One region of the Streptomyces sp. NPDC055966 genome, then DNA from elsewhere that is predicted to be linked to it. Evidence: riboswitches for the same ligand, from Rfam matches in the RefSeq annotation. Region 1 holds a riboswitch; each other region holds the start of a gene.
What was found. Region 1 has a riboswitch for cobalamin ahead of ACFC8N_RS40165 (CbtB-domain containing protein). Riboswitches for the same ligand answer to the same signal wherever they lie in the genome.

Region 1 (5,151 bases):
AGCGATGCTGAGACTCCCTGGTCAGCGTATTCACCCTTCCGAGTGTCGGTAGCTCGCTCCTCGTCGCGCCCACGGCGGGCTTCTGGCCTTCGAACAGCTGCCCCCGGGAGGCGAGGGCAGTGGCTGGAGGAACTCGGAACTGATCAGCAGGTTTGGCCTGTTCGTGCGGGATGCTCTGCCATTTGTGCTGGAGACCATGGACGCGCCGACCTTCTGCCCGAACGTCCCCGCTGTCGTGAAGAGAGAGGCGAACGTGGCGAACTCTGGCGTGCCCACCTTCCCGCAAGACCGCACGTGCCCGTACCAGCCCGCCGACGCCTACCTCCCGCTGACCGCCCAAGAACCGCTGTCACGCGTGCAGCTCTATGACGGGCGCACCGTGTGGCTTGTGACCGGCCACGACGCAGCGCGCCGACTGCTCAGTCACCCGGAGGTGTCCGCTGACCGCCAGCACCCCGACTTCCCCTCGCCCGGCGCGCGCTTCGAGGCGTTGCGGCACATCCCCACCCCGCTGCTGGGCGTAGACGGGCCCGAGCACGCCCGCCAGCGTCGCCCACTGGTCCCCGCCTTCACAGCCAGAAGCGCCGCTGCCCTACGCCCGCACATCCAGCAGATCACTGACACCCTCCTCGACGCGATCGAGGAACAAGGCCCTCCCGCGGACCTCGTCTCTGCCTTCGCTGCTCCGCTGTCCTCCAAGGTCGCCTGCCAACTGCTCGGAGTCCCCGCCGGCGACCGCGACTTCTTCGAATCCCGGCTGCACCTGCTCTTCACCGGAACCCCTGACCAGGCTCTCACCGCACGCAGCGAGCTGATGGACCACCTCGATGCCCTCCTCACCTCCAAGGAGACCCGACACGGCGAGGGCCTGCTCGATGTCCTCCTGGAACACGCGCGCACCGATGGCGGCCTGGACCGGTTCACGCTCGTACGGATGGCCGTGATCCTGCTGACCGCCGGCCACGAGACCACCGCCAACATGATCACGATCGGGACATACACCCTGCTCCAGCACCCCAACTGCGTGAACCAGCTGCGGGCTGGGGCCGAGTCCCTGCCCGCGGTGATCGAGGAACTGCTGCGACTGGTGTGCGTATTCGACATCGTCATGCGCGTCGCCACAGCCGACATCACCATCGAGGGCCACGCCATCCGCGCCGGCGACGGCATCGTCGTCTCGCTCTCCCTCGCCAGCCACGACCCCGCCCACTACCCCGCACCACACATCATCGACACCAAGCAGGCATCCCCCCGCCACCTCGCCTTCGGCACCGGCCCCCACCAATGCCTCGGCCAGCACCTCGCCCGCACCGAACTGCACATCGCCTTCCGCTCCTTGCTCACCCGGTTCCCGAACCTGCACCTGGACCCGGCCACCGCCACGGCGGGATTCCAGCCCGGCACCGTCCTGCAGCGCATGACCGCACTCCCAGTGCACTGGTAGCGGAGTAACTGATCGTTTCAGAAAGAGGTCCGCAGGCGGCGAAGGCAGATGAGGCTGCAGGCCAGTTCGAGCAGGCTCTGATGGAGATCCACGTGTCGTATTCATTGGATCGTATGGTCGCTGCAGGGCCGTCGGAGGAGAAGCCGAAGGCACTGATGGCCATCACGCCAGCACGTCGAGGACCTTCCTGCGATCTTGAATCGCCATGACCGGAGGGGGCATGAGAGGGAACGGGGCCGATGGGATTTGCGGCGGCCTCGCCGTGATGTGCCGACCGCGCGGCCTTGTCAGCCCTGATGTTGGACGTCTGCTCGTGCGGATCCCGCAGTGCCATCGAGAAGTTGGACGACTTCGGGATCGTTCAGCTGGTACCGGACAACGCGGCCTGTCCTGGAGGCGGAGACGGTGCCAGCCGTCCTGAGTAGGCGCAGGGCGTGGGACACGGTGGTGTCCCGCATCCCGGTGGCCAGTGCGAGGTCGGTGACGGAGATCGGCCCGGCCCGGTGCATCGCGAGGAGCAGGGCCAGGCGGCCGGGCTCTGCGAGCAGCGCGAACCTGGCTGCCAGCGAGTTCACACGGCTTCGTTCTCCGATGCCTGCAACCGCCGCGCTCACGGCCGACTCGTCGATGGCGTGCCGCAAAGGATGCTTGGTGGTGTCCATCACCGTGGCGTCCGTCCTACCTCAGGTGTGCGGAGGACCGGTACGGATGACGTCCTGTCGTCCGTACCGGCCCTTGGCTTCCACAGGAGCCCGTGGTGTCAGAGCACGGCCGCGGTCGCTTCCGACGCGGCGTCGCGCTTGGCAGTTGCGGGCTTCGGGTTGAGGAGGCGCTCGGCGAGGTGCCCGAACAGCAGGCCGAACGAGACCCAGAGCGTGAGCTGGATGGCGAGTGCCGCAAGGCGGAACTGCCAGAGCAGCGTTGCCGAGAAGTCCTGCGGCACCTCGTTGACAGCGGGCAGCAGGGCGTACGCCAGGCCGACGGCCACAGCGAAGCCGAGGACGGCGACGACCGTGGCGTACCAGTTGCCCAGCCGGGGGGCGAGCCGCTTGCCAATGATCACGGTGGCGACGGCCAGCAGGACGCTGAGCGCCATCATCAGAAAGTACAGCGTGGTGCGCTTGCCGATGGTCGCCGGGTCGCCGATGGCCGGCGGGTTGGCGGGGTACTTGAGGAACGGCACGACGTAGACCGCGACCAGCGCCGCCCCGGAGAGCAGGGCGGCCGTGGCGCGCGGGCTGAACCGGCCGATCCGACCGAGCGCGAAGCAGTACGCCAGGGCGGCGATACCGCCCAGGGACACGCCGTAGACCAGGACACCGGTGGCCAGGCCCGCGGTCGACTGCAGGCTCCGGCTGACGATCTCCATGCCGTGCTCGGTGGTGTGGGCGTCTTCGTAGGCGATCGCCGCGTCGACGCGCGGCTCACCCAGGAGGTAGGCGACGACCAGGGCGAGCAGGCCGGCCCCGAGACCGGCCAGCATGCCCCGGACGAGCAGCCCACGGACAGAGGCGGAGTTCACGTGCTGCTCCGCTCAGTGGCAGGGGAAGCCGAGCAGGTGGCGGCCGTCGTGCACCCACTCGTGCACGTTCTCGCCGGAGAGGAGAGAGGTGGCACCCTGCTCGGCGCCGACGAAGTAGATGAGGGCCATCAGCAGGATGCCGAAGAAGACCGCCCAGGGCAGGATCGCCTTGACGGAGATGGGGGCGATCGTCGGCGCGGCGGCGGGGGCGATGGGGTGAGCCATGGCCGGACCTCCTTCTGGGAACTCGCGTCCCGTTCAGTGGAGCATGTACGACGGTGGCGGGTCTGACTCGCCGGGCACTGACATCAGGTCAGGTTCCGGACTCACAGTGGCGCGACCGTGCCGGCATCTCACCGGGCTTCCGCCGCACCGTCGTCTTGAGTTGTCGCAGTGACGGTACCGTGTCGCGAAGGCCCGGCCAAGGGGAGTCGCAGCGGCGGACGGCGCACAACCGGGAGCGGGAGGAGCACCCCGACGCCGGTACGTATGCGCGCGGTATCGCGCGGAAAAGCGGAGAAGGAGGGCGCGGTGACCGCGCGCGTGATGCTGGTCGCACCGGCAGTCGGGGCAGAGCTGCGGGAGGCGCGGTTCGGCAACGACGGCCCGCTGGATGACGCGGGCCTGCGGGCGGCACGAGCGGTAGCTGACACACGCCTGGCCGCGGCTCCGTGCTTCGTCGCCCCCTCCTTCCGCTGCCGCCAGACCGCCGAGGCCCTCGGCCTTGCCTCTGAATCTGCCCAGGAGCTAGGTGATCTGGACGTCGGGTCCTGGCGCGGACTGAGGCTCGACGACATCGCCGTGACCGACCCGGCAGCGGTTGCTGCCTGGCTGGCAGACCCGTCTGCGGCGCCCCATGGCGGTGAATCGCTCACAAGCCTGTGCGCACGCGTGGGCAGTTGGCTGGATGAACGAGCCCGGCATGACGGCCGTACAGTCGCGGTCGTGGAGCCGGCGGTCATCCGTTCGGCGCTCGTGCACGCGCTGGCGCTACCGCCAACAGCCTTCTGGCGACTCGATGTGCTACCGCTCACGGTCACTGAACTGTCCGGCCGGAACGGGCGCTGGAATCTGCGCTGCGGGCAGCCACTGACACAGAATCGACCGAACTGACGCGCTTCACCGGTCGTTTCAGGATGAGGTCCGCAGGCGGCGAAGGCATATGAGGCTGCAGGCCAGTTCGAGCAGGCCCTGATGGAGATCCGCGCGTTGTTCGTAACGGGTGCGGAGCCGCTTGAACTGGTGCAGCCAAGCGAAGGCGCGCTCGACCACCCAACGCACCTTGCCCAGTCCGGAGCCGTGTGCGACGCCGCGTCGGGCGATCATCGGCTTGATGCCGCGCTTCCACAGCAGGCGGCGGTATTTGTCGAAGTCGTAGCCCCGATCGGCGTACAGGCGCCGGGGCCTGCGGCGGGGGCGTCCTCGCAGACCCCGAATTGCTGGGACCGCGTCCAGCAGCGGCAGCAACTGGGTGACGTCATGTCGGTTCCCGCCGGTGAGCGTGACGGCGAGTGGGGTGCCGTGGCGGTCGACGATCAGATGATGCTTGGAGCCGGGACGGGCACGGTCGACGGGCGAAGGGCCGACGTGATCCCCCCTTTCAGGGCCCGGACGTGCGACCCGTCCACGGCACAGTCGTCCAGGCATAGAAGGTCAGCGCGGCGTAACTCGGTCAGCAAGGCGGCATGCAGACGCGGCCAGACACCGGCCTCCGTCCAGTCCCGCAGCCGGCGCCAGGCCGTTACCCCGGAGCAGCCCACGGTCTCGGCCGGGACATCGCGCCAGGCGACACCGGTTCGCAGCACGTACATGACGCCCGCGAGGGCCGCCCGGTCGGGAACACGCAGTCGACCGGGGTAGCGGTGGCGTCGCTCGGGAGCGGGCGGAAGCAGCGGAGCCACCCGCTCCCACAGGTCATCCGGAACAAGATCAGCACGCACCCGGAGACCCTGCCGACCAAGGTCGCGGAGCGCAAGGCCCTCAGCTCAGCTGATTCTGAAACGATCAGTAAGGACCGGCCTGGGGAAATGGACACAGTCCTGAGACAGCAACGGCGTCCACCACCGTGAGACAAACCGAAATGCCGCAGCTCACAGCGTCGCGCCATGACGTGGCATCTGCGATCCCACACGAACCTGTGGGGTCTTACGGCTGATGTCGTCATCGCACGAGCCGTGTCGTACCG
Region 2 (5,151 bases), on a different contig from region 1:
GTTGACCTGGAGGAACTCACCCGACAGCGTCTCGCGCTTGAACAGGTTCGACACCTGCGGCTCGATGCACTCGTACACACCGGCGATGGAGGCGATGGTGGCCGTCGGGGCGATCGCGAGGAGCAGCGAGTTGCGCATGCCGACGGTGGCGATCCGCCTGCGCAGCGCCTCCCAGCGCTCCGGCCAGGCCGGCTCGGTGTCGTAGTGGTCCGGGTGCAGCACGCCCTGGGCCGTACGGGTCTTCTCCCAGGCCGGCAGCGGGCCGCTGCGCTCGGCGAGGTCGGCGGAGGCCTCGTACGCGGCGAGCATGATCCGCTCGGCGATCCGCGTCGAGAGGGCCCTGGCCTCGGCGGAGTCGAAGGGCAGGCGCAGCTTGAAGAAGACGTCCTGGAGGCCCATCGCGCCGAGACCGACCGGACGCCACTTGGCGTTGGAGCGGCCCGCCTGCTCGGTCGGGTAGAAGTTGATGTCCACGACCCGGTCGAGGAAGGTCACGGCCGTGCGGACGGTCTCGTCCAGCCGCTCCCAGTCGATGTCACCGCTCGCCGTGTCGACGAAGGCACCCAGGTTCACCGAACCGAGGTTGCAGACCGCCGTCTCGCCGTCGTCCGTGACCTCCAGGATCTCCGTGCAGAGGTTGGAGGAGTGGACCACGTGGCCCGGCAGGGCCGTCTGGTTGGCGGTGCGGTTGGCGGCGTCCTTGAAGGTCATCCAGCCGTTGCCGGTCTGCGCGAGGGTGCGCATCATGCGGCCGTACAGCTCACGGGCCGGGATGGTCTTCTTCGCGAGGCCCGCCTGCTCGGCCTTGCGGTACGCGGCGTCGAACTCCTCGCCCCACAGGTCCACCAGCTCCGGCACGTCGGCGGGGGAGAACAGCGACCAGGACGCGTCCGCGTTGACCCGGCGCATGAACTCGTCCGGGATCCAGTGCGCGAGGTTCAGGTTGTGCGTGCGCCGGGCGTCCTCACCGGTGTTGTCCCGCAGCTCCAGGAACTCCTCGATGTCGGAGTGCCAGGTCTCCAGGTAGACCGCGGCCGCGCCCTTGCGCCGGCCGCCCTGGTTCACGGCGGCCACCGAGGCGTCCAGCGTCTTCAGGAACGGCACGATGCCGTTGGAGTGCCCGTTGGTGCCGCGGATCAGCGAACCGCGGCTGCGGATGCGGGAGTACGACAGCCCGATGCCGCCGGCGTGCTTCGAGAGCCGGGCCACCTGGTGGTAGCGGTCGTAGATGGAGTCCAGCTCGTCCAGCGGCGAGTCGAGGAGGTAGCAGGACGACATCTGGGGATGGCGCGTGCCGGAGTTGAAGAGCGTGGGGGAGGAGGGCAGGTAGTCGAGACGGCTCATGAGCCCGTAGAGCGCGGCGACTTCGTCCAGCGCGCGCACGCTGTCGTCCTCGGCCAGGCCGCTCGCGACCCGGAGCATGAAGTGCTGGGGGGTCTCGATGACCCGGCGGGTGATCGGGTGGCGCAGCAGGTAGCGGCTGTGCAGGGTGCGCAGGCCGAAGTAGCCGAAGCGGTCGTCGGCGTGCACGTCGACCAGGGCGTCGAGGCGGGCCGCGTGCAGCCGCGCGAACGCGGCGGTGCGGTCGGCGATGAGGCCCTCGCGGTGGCCGACGGCCACGGACTCGGTGAAGGACGTCACCCCCTGTGAGGCGGCCTCGGCGCGGATGGCGAGGGTCAGCAGCCGGGCGGCCAGCCGCGAGTAGGCGGGGTCCTCGGAGATGAGCCCGGCGGCGGCCTCCGTGGCCAGTTCGCGCAACTCCGTCTCGTCGGCCCGGGCGGACCGGCCGCGCAACGCGGCGGCGGCGACCCGGCCGGGGTCGGCGTCGGGGAGGTCGGCGGTCAGCTCGGTCAGGGTACGCAGCAGCGCTGCACCGGGACCGTCGGTGTCCAGGCCGCCTGTTGAAGCCGGATCTGCGGGCGCGATGGTCACGTGGGGCTCTCCCTCGCTCGGCACGGGGGCCTTGCGGAGGGCAGGGGGCAGCCACGAGCGCGCACGCGTCGCGTCCACCGGCCCATTCCACGAGGCCCGGACGTCGGAAGGCACCCGGGCCGGACGGCCGGGCGCGTGCTGCCGGCAGGTCCTCGGACTGACTCCTGTGCGCGGATACGCACAAGTACACCGTTGCGGGACAGTTCCGGATTCGCACCGGATTCCCCTGCGACGACAGCGAGGATGAGCATACATCTAGTGCCGGGCTGTCGTGACACCCCCACATGTTGTGTCTGTTGTGTGTCGCGCTGGCTTCGGAGCGTCAACTTGTGTATGACGGGGGACATGCGGAACGGGCCGCCGTCATGCTCGATGTCGGCGGCCCGCTGCGGGGTGTGTCCGGTGTACGCGGTGCTTCAGGGCGTACGGGTGTGCCTCAGTGAGCGGCGCCCGCCAGCTCCGTCTCGACGCCCGGGTCGCCCGCGTCCGCCGTGTAGTCCTCCGGGCGGGTCTCGTCCACGCCCTCGGGGGCCTTCAGCGCACGCAGAACCAGCGTCATGACCACGGTGACGGCGACGTTCAGGACGAACGCCGTCATGCCGATGTAGCCGATCTCGCCGATGCCGGGGATCTCCTTCGCCGAGCCGCCGAAGTGCTTCTGGGTCGGCGAGGCGACGCCGTACGCGGCGACCGTGCCGTACACCATGCCGACCGCCCAGCCGGCGAGCAGCGCCCAGCGGTGGAACCAGCGGGTGAACAGGCCGCCGACCAGGGCCGGGAAGGTCTGCAGGATCCAGATGCCGCCCAGCAGCTGGAAGTTGATGGCGACCGTCTTGTCCATGGTGAGGACGAAGACCAGGGCGCCGACCTTCACCAGCAGGGAGACCAGCTTGGAGACCTGGGCCTCCTGTTTCGGCGTGGCGTCCGGCTTGATGAAGTCCCGGTAGATGTTGCGGGTGAAGAGGTTCGCCGCCGCGATCGACATGATGGCCGCGGGCACGAGTGCGCCGATGCCGATGGCGGCGAAGGCCACGCCCGCGAACCAGCTCGGGAACATGTCCTCGAACAGCTGCGGGATCGCCAACTGCCCGTTGGTGACCTTGACTCCGGCCGCGATCGCCATGAAGCCCAGCAGGGCGAGCAGGCCGAGCATCAGGGAGTACAGCGGCAGGATCGTGGTGTTGCGGCGGATCACCTCACGGCTCTTGGACGACAGGGTCGCGGTGATCGAGTGCGGGTACATGAACAGGGCGAGGGCCGAGCCGAGGGCCAGCGTTGCGTACGTCCACTGGCCCGCCTCCGGGGGCGCGAGCGCACCGCGCGGCTTGCCCGTCGCCGGGCTGACCTGGCTGAACGCATGACCGGCCTTGGCGAAGATGTCGTCGAAGCCGCCCAGCTTGATCGGGATGTAGATGATCGCCACCGCGATGACGAGGTAGATCAGGCCGTCCTTGACGAACGCGATCAGGGCGGGCGCGCGCAGCCCGGACGAGTACGTGTACGCCGCGAGCACACCGAAGGCGATCAGCAACGGCAGGTCCCGGACGAACCAGTTGCCGCTGCTGTCCCCGCCGACGCCCATCACGTCCAGCACGGCCTGGATGCCGACGAGCTGGAGCGCGATGTACGGCATCGTCGCGAGGATGCCGGTCAGCGCCACCGCCAGCGACAGGCCCTTGGAGCCGAACCGGCCGCGCACGAAGTCCGAGGTCGTCACATAGCCGTGCTTGTGGGACACCGACCACAGGCGGGGCAGGAACGTGAAGATCAGCGGGTAGACGAGGATCGTGTACGGCACCGCGAAGAAGCCGGACGCGCCCGCCGCGTAGATCGCCGCCGGTACGGCGACGAAGGTGTACGCCGTGTACAGGTCACCGCCGAGCAGGAACCAGGTGATCCAGGTGCCGAACGACCGCCCGCCCAGGCCCCATTCGTCCAGCGAGTGCTCGTTCTCGGCCTTGCGCCAGCGTGCGGCGAGGAAGCCCATGACCGTGACGGCCAGGAAGAAGAAGATGAAGACGCCGAGCGCGACGCCGTTGACGCCGTTCTTCACTGCGCCGCACCTCCCTTCTGGGCGGCACGGGCGCGCTGGTCACGCTGCCACAGCTTGTACGCCGTCATCGTGAGCGCCGTGGAGATCAGCACCCAGAGCATCTGGTACCAGTAGAAGAACGGGATGCCGATGAACGTGGGGTCGGTCTTGGCGTACGAGCCGACCCACAGCATCGCCACGAAGGGTGCGACGAGGCACACGCCGATGATCACGCGGACCGGTGTCACCACCGGTGGTCTCACTTCTGGTGCTTCGGACATGCCACGGATCTCCGTCCCCTCGCTGATCACCTGTGTAATGCGCAGGCAATCTAGGTGACGGTGTCACGGCAGTGGAAGACCTCGTCCGCATATCGGTATACCGATTCGGCGACGCCCACCGGCCCCGCCCCCGGCGGGAGTTACCCGACGGGGGTTACTCGACGGGCCGCTTCAGCCGCGCGACGAACTTGTAGCGGTCCCCGCGGTACACCGAGCGCACCCACTCCACCGGCTTGCCCTCGCGGTCCAGGGAGTGGCGGGAGAGCATCAGCATCGGCAGGCCCACGTCGGTGCCGAGCAGGCCCGCCTCGCGCGGGGTGGCCAGGGAGGTCTCGATGGTCTCCTCGGCCTCGGCGAGGTGCACGTCGTAGACCTCGGCGAGCGCGGTGTAGAGCGAGGTGTACTTCGCCAGGGAGCGGCGCAGGGCCGGGAAGCGCTTGGCGCTCAGATGCGTGGTCTCGATCGCCATCGGCTCGCCGTTGGCCATGCGCAGCCGCTCGATGCGCAGCACGCGCCCGCCGGCCGTGATGTCCAGCAGCCCGGCGAGCCGGTCGTCCGCCGTGATGTACCCGACGTCCAGCAGCTGCGAGGTCGGCTCCAGGCCCTGGGCGCGCATGTCCTCGGTGTAGGAGGTGAGCTGGAGTGCCTGGGAGACCTTGGGCTTGGCGACGAAGGTGCCCTTGCCCTGGATCCGCTCCAGCCGGCCCTCGACGACCAGCTCCTGGAGGGCCTGGCGGACGGTCGTGCGGGAGGTGTCGAACTCGGCCGCCAGCGTGCGCTCGGGCGGGACGGGAGTGCCCGGCGCCTGTGTCTGCGTCATGTCGAGCAGGTGCTTCTTCAGGCGGTAGTACTTGGGCACGCGTGCCGTACGGACGGTGGTGCCGGTCTCGTTCTCCGCACTGCTCA
Region 3 (5,151 bases), on a different contig from region 1:
GGGCGGGAACCTCGGCGCTGCGGCCGTACCCCCGGGCCTCCATCGCGGCGGCGAGCGCGACCGAGCGTTCCAACGCGCCCTCCAGGACCGGCAGTCCGACCTGGAGCAGGCCGCGCAGGCCGCGGTCCGGGCGGCCGCGCAGCCGGCGGGCGGCGCGCAGCCGCTGGACGTCGGCGACGAGGTGCGGCGCGAAGGTGAGGGCGACGACGACGGCCACGCCGGTCTCGTACAGCGCGCCGGGCAGGGACTTGAGCAGGCGGCCCGGACTGGCGAGGGCGTTCGCCGCGCCGACGCAGATCAGGAGCGTCGCCAGTTTCAGGCCGTCGTACGCCGCGAAGACCAGCGCCTCGGCGGTCACCTTCCCGCCCAGCCGGATGCCCTGCGCCCAGTGGGGGAGCGGGACTTCGGGGAGCGTGAACAGGGTGTGGGTGCCAGGGATGGGGGAGCCGAGCGCCACCGCGAACAGGAGGCGGACGAGCAGGACGGCGAGGGCGAGCCTGAGGAAGGCGGCGTAGGAGCGGGCGAGGGGGGCGGGGGTGCGGTGCGTCGCGACGACGTACGCCGACGCGGATATGAGGAGGGCGAGCAGGAGGGGGTTGGTGGTGCGGGTGGCGGCGGTGCCGAGGCTCAGGGCCCACAGCCACCAGGCACCGGGGTGAACGGCACGCCCGCCCTGCTCAGCCATTCCGTTCGTTCCGTCGCCGCCGCGTCTGCCACACCGCCGCGCCCGCCAGCAGGACGACCGCTCCCACGCCGATCGGCAGCCCCAGCGCGGGCCCGTCCGAGGGGCTCTTCTCGGCGCCGTGCCCCGTGATGCGGCGCGGCTTCCGCGTGTCCGACACCTGCTCGCCGCACCCCCGGTGCGGATACCCGGCGATCGCGCACAGCAGGGCGTCGGTGTCGTAGCGCAGCGGCGGCGCGACGGCGGCCAGGGCGTCGGCGGTCGTCGCGTCGTCCGGCACCCGGGCACAGGCCGTACGGCCGGCCGGCGGGCTCTCGCCGGACGGCGCGTCCGCCGGGGTGCCGAAGTCGAGGACCAGCGCCACCCGTTTCATGCCGGACCTGGCCGGCGTGGCCGCGCAGATCGTCCGGAAGTCCGCGGTGCCGCGCGGCCGGCTCGCGTCGGCCGAGTCCGCGCTGACCGCGAAGCGGAAACCCGCCACCGCGCCGTCGTCGGGACGGACGCTCGCCGGGCCCTGCGTGGCGTACGTCCACCGGCCGTCGGTGCGCTCCCAGAAGGACCAGTAGCGGTAGCCGGCGGCATGCGCCTGGGTCACCGCGGCCGCGAGCAGGACGAACGCGGCCAGCGTCAGGCTCACCGCACGGCGGCCCCCGGTCACGGCTGCTGCTTCTTCCGGCCGCTGAGCAGGAAGCCGATGCCGATGCCCGCGACGAGGCAGACACCGACGAACCACCAGAGGCCGAACGGCGAACCGCCGTCGGACTTCTCGGACTTCTCGGGGCTCGTGGACGCGTGCCCGGCGGATTCCATGCTCGGCGCCGGGCCCTGCGCGTTGAGCGAGCGGACCAGGCTGGTGCCGCCGAAGTCGCCCGGTTGCGCGCCCACCGCGTGCGCGGCGAGGATCAGCTGCGCGTACGCCGCCGGGCCGCTCTGCTCGGCCCAGCGCGTGGCGTTGTGCTCCAGCCACGTGTACGACCGCGACGCCTGCTCGCCGCGCCCGTCGGCGGCGAGCGCGACGACCGCGTCCGCCGTGTTGCCGTAGTCCGGCTGGTCCGTGGCGCCGGGCAGCGCGGACGTCAGATGGCCGGTCTTCGCGACGGCCGACGCGAGGTTGGCACCAGCGTTGTCCGCGATCTGCGCCGGGGTGAGGTGCTCGCCGGCGGTGCACGCGCCGCTGCCGGGCGCCTTGCCGGCCGTCGCGACGAACCCCTTGCCGAGCGCGCCGAGTACGCCGGCCGCCGTCGCGTCCGCGTTGGCCGCCAGGGCGCCCTTCTTGTCCGGCTGGAAGGCGAGAGCGCCGCCGCCGGGCTGCTCGCAGGGCACGGACAGGGCGGCGAGGAGGTCGTAGGGGGACTTGCCCGCCCTGGTGGTCCGCGCCGGGTCCGCGCCGGTCGCGGCGAGGGCGCCGATGACGACGGAGGTGGAGTTGGTGTCGCTGGCGCCGCCCGGGTTGTAGCCCCAGCCGCCGTCCGTGTTCTGCACGGACTTCAGCCAGGCGACCGCCTTGCCGACCGCGTCGTCGTGCCCGCCGGTCGCCCGCAGGGCCTGGACGGCGGCGGCCGTGCTGTTGGTGTCCACGACGACCTTGCTGTCGCAGGCCTTGTCCGGGGCGGCGCGGAACGCGGCGAACGCGCCGTTCGCGCACTGCTGGCCGGCGAGCCAGCCGACGGCCTGCGCGGCGGGCCGGTAGCCGAGCGTGCGCTGCGCGACCAGCGTCAGCGACTGGCGCCACACACCGTCGTAGGTCGGGTCGCCCGTGCCGTACAGCCCGGCCGGGATCGTGAGCTTCGCAGACGGCGACGGGGCCGGGGACGCTCCGGCGGCCGTGGCGGGCGCGGCGGCGGCCAGCACGCCTACGGCGGCGAGAGCCGCTGCGCTGCGGCGGACGTTCATGGTCGGCGACTGCCTCTCCTGCGGGGAGCCGGGCAGCGCGCGGGAACCCCCCGGGCGGCTCGACTCCGTAGACCTCGACGGTGCCGTGCGCGGCGGGTCGCCGACGCACGTGAGCCGGTCAACGTCCCGTCCCGGGCGGTCCGGCTCACCGTCCGGCGACGGACGGTTCACGGTTGCGGGCTCAGCGCCGGAATTGCACCGGCTTCCCCCTGTACGGGTGTGATGACGACCCCGCCACCTTACCGGCAGGCATGCGCGAGCCGGGGGGTGGCCGTGGGCACAGGGCGGCGGTGACCGGGGTCACGGTGATCCGGGTGCGACGTCGGAGTGGGCGGGCCCCCTGCACCGGCGATGCCGTCAGGCGGCACCGAGCGCCCGGTCGCACTCCGCCGCGTCCTCCCCCTCCGCCACCCAGTACACCCGGGTCGGCAGACACGCGCCGCCCGCCGACTCCGCGAAGCGGATCGCGGCGGCCCGCTGCCGGCTCGGCGTGGCGTCCACAAACGTCCCGCACGCCATCGCCAGCGCCACCCCGGCCAGATCCACCCCGGTGGCCCGCTCCACCAGCCAGGGAATGAGGTCGCCCGGAAGGAACGGCACGACCCCGGTCACCCGCGGGCCCCGGCCGGTCAGCCGCAGCCGCACGTGCGCCACGGTGTGCGTGAGGCCGAGCGCCCGCACCGCCCGCTCGACCGTCTGCCGCAGGAAGCGGTTGTGCAGCAGGCCATCGTGGGCGTGGACCGAGTGCCGCAGCGGCAGGCCCCCCGGCGCCCCCGGGGTCGTACGGGTGAGCGCGGCGATGCGGACCTCGTCGTCCAGGACCACCGTCTCCGCGGACACCAGCGGGCCGTCGAGGTCACCGGGCCCGTCCGGGGCCAGGCGGTGCCGGGCGAGCAGTGCCGTGGACGTCACGGGGTCGGTGCAGGCCCCGGCCGTCTCGTACGACAGGCCCGGCAGCCCCAGATGCCCGGTGATCCGCGCGGCGGTGCGCAGATGCTCCCTGGTCCAGGTCAGCACGCCCGCGACCGGATGCCGGTCCGCGTACCGCGCGAGCGCACCGGCCGTCTCCGCCTCGTGCGTGGGGTCGGCCGGGAGATGGCCGGACAGGAAGGGCCGCGCCCAGCCGGGGACGGCGGTGTCGACCAGGATCACGGGGCGGGCCTCGGCGATCCGCTCCAGCGGGACCCCGTACGCGGCGGGGCCGGCCCCGAGCAGAAGGACGGGCTGCGGCATCGGCGCTTCACCTTTGCGGGAGAGGCAGGGCGGGACGGCGAGGCGGGACGGTCGTACGGGCAGCGGAACACCCCGGGTGCCGCTCCCCCCGTGTGCGGCACCCGGGGCGGGTCGAAATCTTGCTCTCTGTGTCGTGATCCTCACCCACCGCACGCTCAACTGTCAACTATTCCTGCCTCGTTGGGCAGGGAGCCTTGTCAGATCTGGTCGGCGAACGGACGACCGGGTACCCTCGCCTCTCGTCCCGTCGCCCGGTCGAGGGGACGGACGCCACATGCTCAGGGGGGCCTCGGTGAGTGACGCCTACACCTCGCTGGCCGAAGTTCTGGCCAGACTCGGGGAGTTGACCGGCCGGCCCGGCCGGCTTCCGGAAGCCCTCGACGTGGCCGGCCTCTCCCATCGCACCGGCATCCCCGTCGGCACCGTCGTGGAGCTGCTCGGCGGCGGCCGGGCGGCCGAGGCCGGACTGGCCCAACGCGTGCGCCAGCGGCTGGACTTCATCCGCGAGACCCGGCGCCGGCCGGACGGCAAACGGTACTCGCTGGACGAGCTGGCCAGGATCGCCGGCACCAGCCGGCAGTGGCTGAGCGAGTGGCGCAAGAGCGGGCTGCCGAGCCTGGAGCACACCGACCGGCTGCGCAGGTTCTTCGGGCTGCCGGCCGGCTTCTTCACGGCCGACGAACCGGAGGCGCTGCACGAGGCGTTACAGCCGGTGCTCCAGGGCCTGGAGGCCGAGGCGGACCCGCTGCTGCGGCTGCGCGAGAGCGGCCTGGTCCGGCTCGCCGCGCGGGCCCCGCAGATGAACGCCCGCCAGCTCGCCACGCTCGCCGACCTCGCCGAGATGATCGTCCTCTCGGAACGGGCTTCCTCGGACCGGACTCCCTCGGGCCGGGTCTCCTCGGACCGGGTGGGGGACGCGAGCCGGTGAGGCCTTCCAGGTCACCGAAGCGCTTCCTCGACCGGCTGGTGCGGGACACGGCCCGTACCCTCACCGCGCCGACCGGTGCCGAGGCCTTCCTGCACGCGCTGTGCGACACGCTCAGCCCGCAGCTGGACCGCCCGGTCCGGCTGAAGTTCGTCACCTTCCCGCCCGGGCTGGACGTCTCCGGGATCACGCTCGCGATGGACGAGCGGTACATCGTCGTGGTCGAGAGCCGCGCCCCCGACCCGCACAAGTTCGTCATCGCCGGGCACGAGATCGGCCACATCCACTACGGCACCCTCGACGTGCACCACCCGGCCGGACCGCCCGCTGCCGCCCGCCGCCTGCTGTCCCGGTACGCCGGTGACACCGGGGACGCCGGGGACGCCGGGCGCACCGCAGACGACGCCATCCCCTGGGG

Region 2: linked by a shared signal. The riboswitch ahead of ACFC8N_RS19165 (ribonucleoside-diphosphate reductase subunit alpha) and the one ahead of ACFC8N_RS40165 (CbtB-domain containing protein) in region 1 are both predicted to bind cobalamin.
Region 3: linked by a shared signal. The riboswitch ahead of ACFC8N_RS00730 (prenyltransferase/squalene oxidase repeat-containing protein) and the one ahead of ACFC8N_RS40165 (CbtB-domain containing protein) in region 1 are both predicted to bind cobalamin.

The regions. Positions count from the first base shown of each region.
Region 1 covers NZ_JBHJYK010000026.1:94,386-99,536, reverse strand. The annotation lists gene ACFC8N_RS40180 (cytochrome P450) at 197-1,444, shown strand; gene ACFC8N_RS40175 (ArsR/SmtB family transcription factor) at 1,732-2,106, opposite strand; gene ACFC8N_RS40170 (CbtA family protein) at 2,205-2,966, opposite strand; gene ACFC8N_RS40165 (CbtB-domain containing protein) at 2,979-3,191, opposite strand; cobalamin riboswitch at 3,229-3,388, opposite strand; gene ACFC8N_RS40160 (histidine phosphatase family protein) at 3,498-4,079, shown strand; one part of gene ACFC8N_RS40155 (IS5 family transposase) at 4,098-4,567, opposite strand; one part of gene ACFC8N_RS40155 (IS5 family transposase) at 4,567-4,906, opposite strand.
Region 2 covers NZ_JBHJYK010000008.1:206,576-211,726, forward strand. The annotation lists gene ACFC8N_RS19165 (ribonucleoside-diphosphate reductase subunit alpha) at 1-1,932, opposite strand, end outside; cobalamin riboswitch at 2,058-2,213, opposite strand; gene mctP (monocarboxylate uptake permease MctP) at 2,369-3,985, opposite strand; gene ACFC8N_RS19175 (DUF3311 domain-containing protein) at 3,982-4,245, opposite strand; gene ACFC8N_RS19180 (GntR family transcriptional regulator) at 4,400-5,151, opposite strand, start outside.
Region 3 covers NZ_JBHJYK010000001.1:150,285-155,435, reverse strand. The annotation lists gene ACFC8N_RS00740 (CbiQ family ECF transporter T component) at 1-685, opposite strand, end outside; gene ACFC8N_RS00735 (SCO2322 family protein) at 678-1,340, opposite strand; gene ACFC8N_RS00730 (prenyltransferase/squalene oxidase repeat-containing protein) at 1,337-2,575, opposite strand; cobalamin riboswitch at 2,692-2,824, opposite strand; gene ACFC8N_RS00725 (hypothetical protein) at 2,933-3,808, opposite strand; gene ACFC8N_RS00720 (XRE family transcriptional regulator) at 4,101-4,736, shown strand; gene ACFC8N_RS00715 (hypothetical protein) at 4,733-5,151, shown strand, end outside.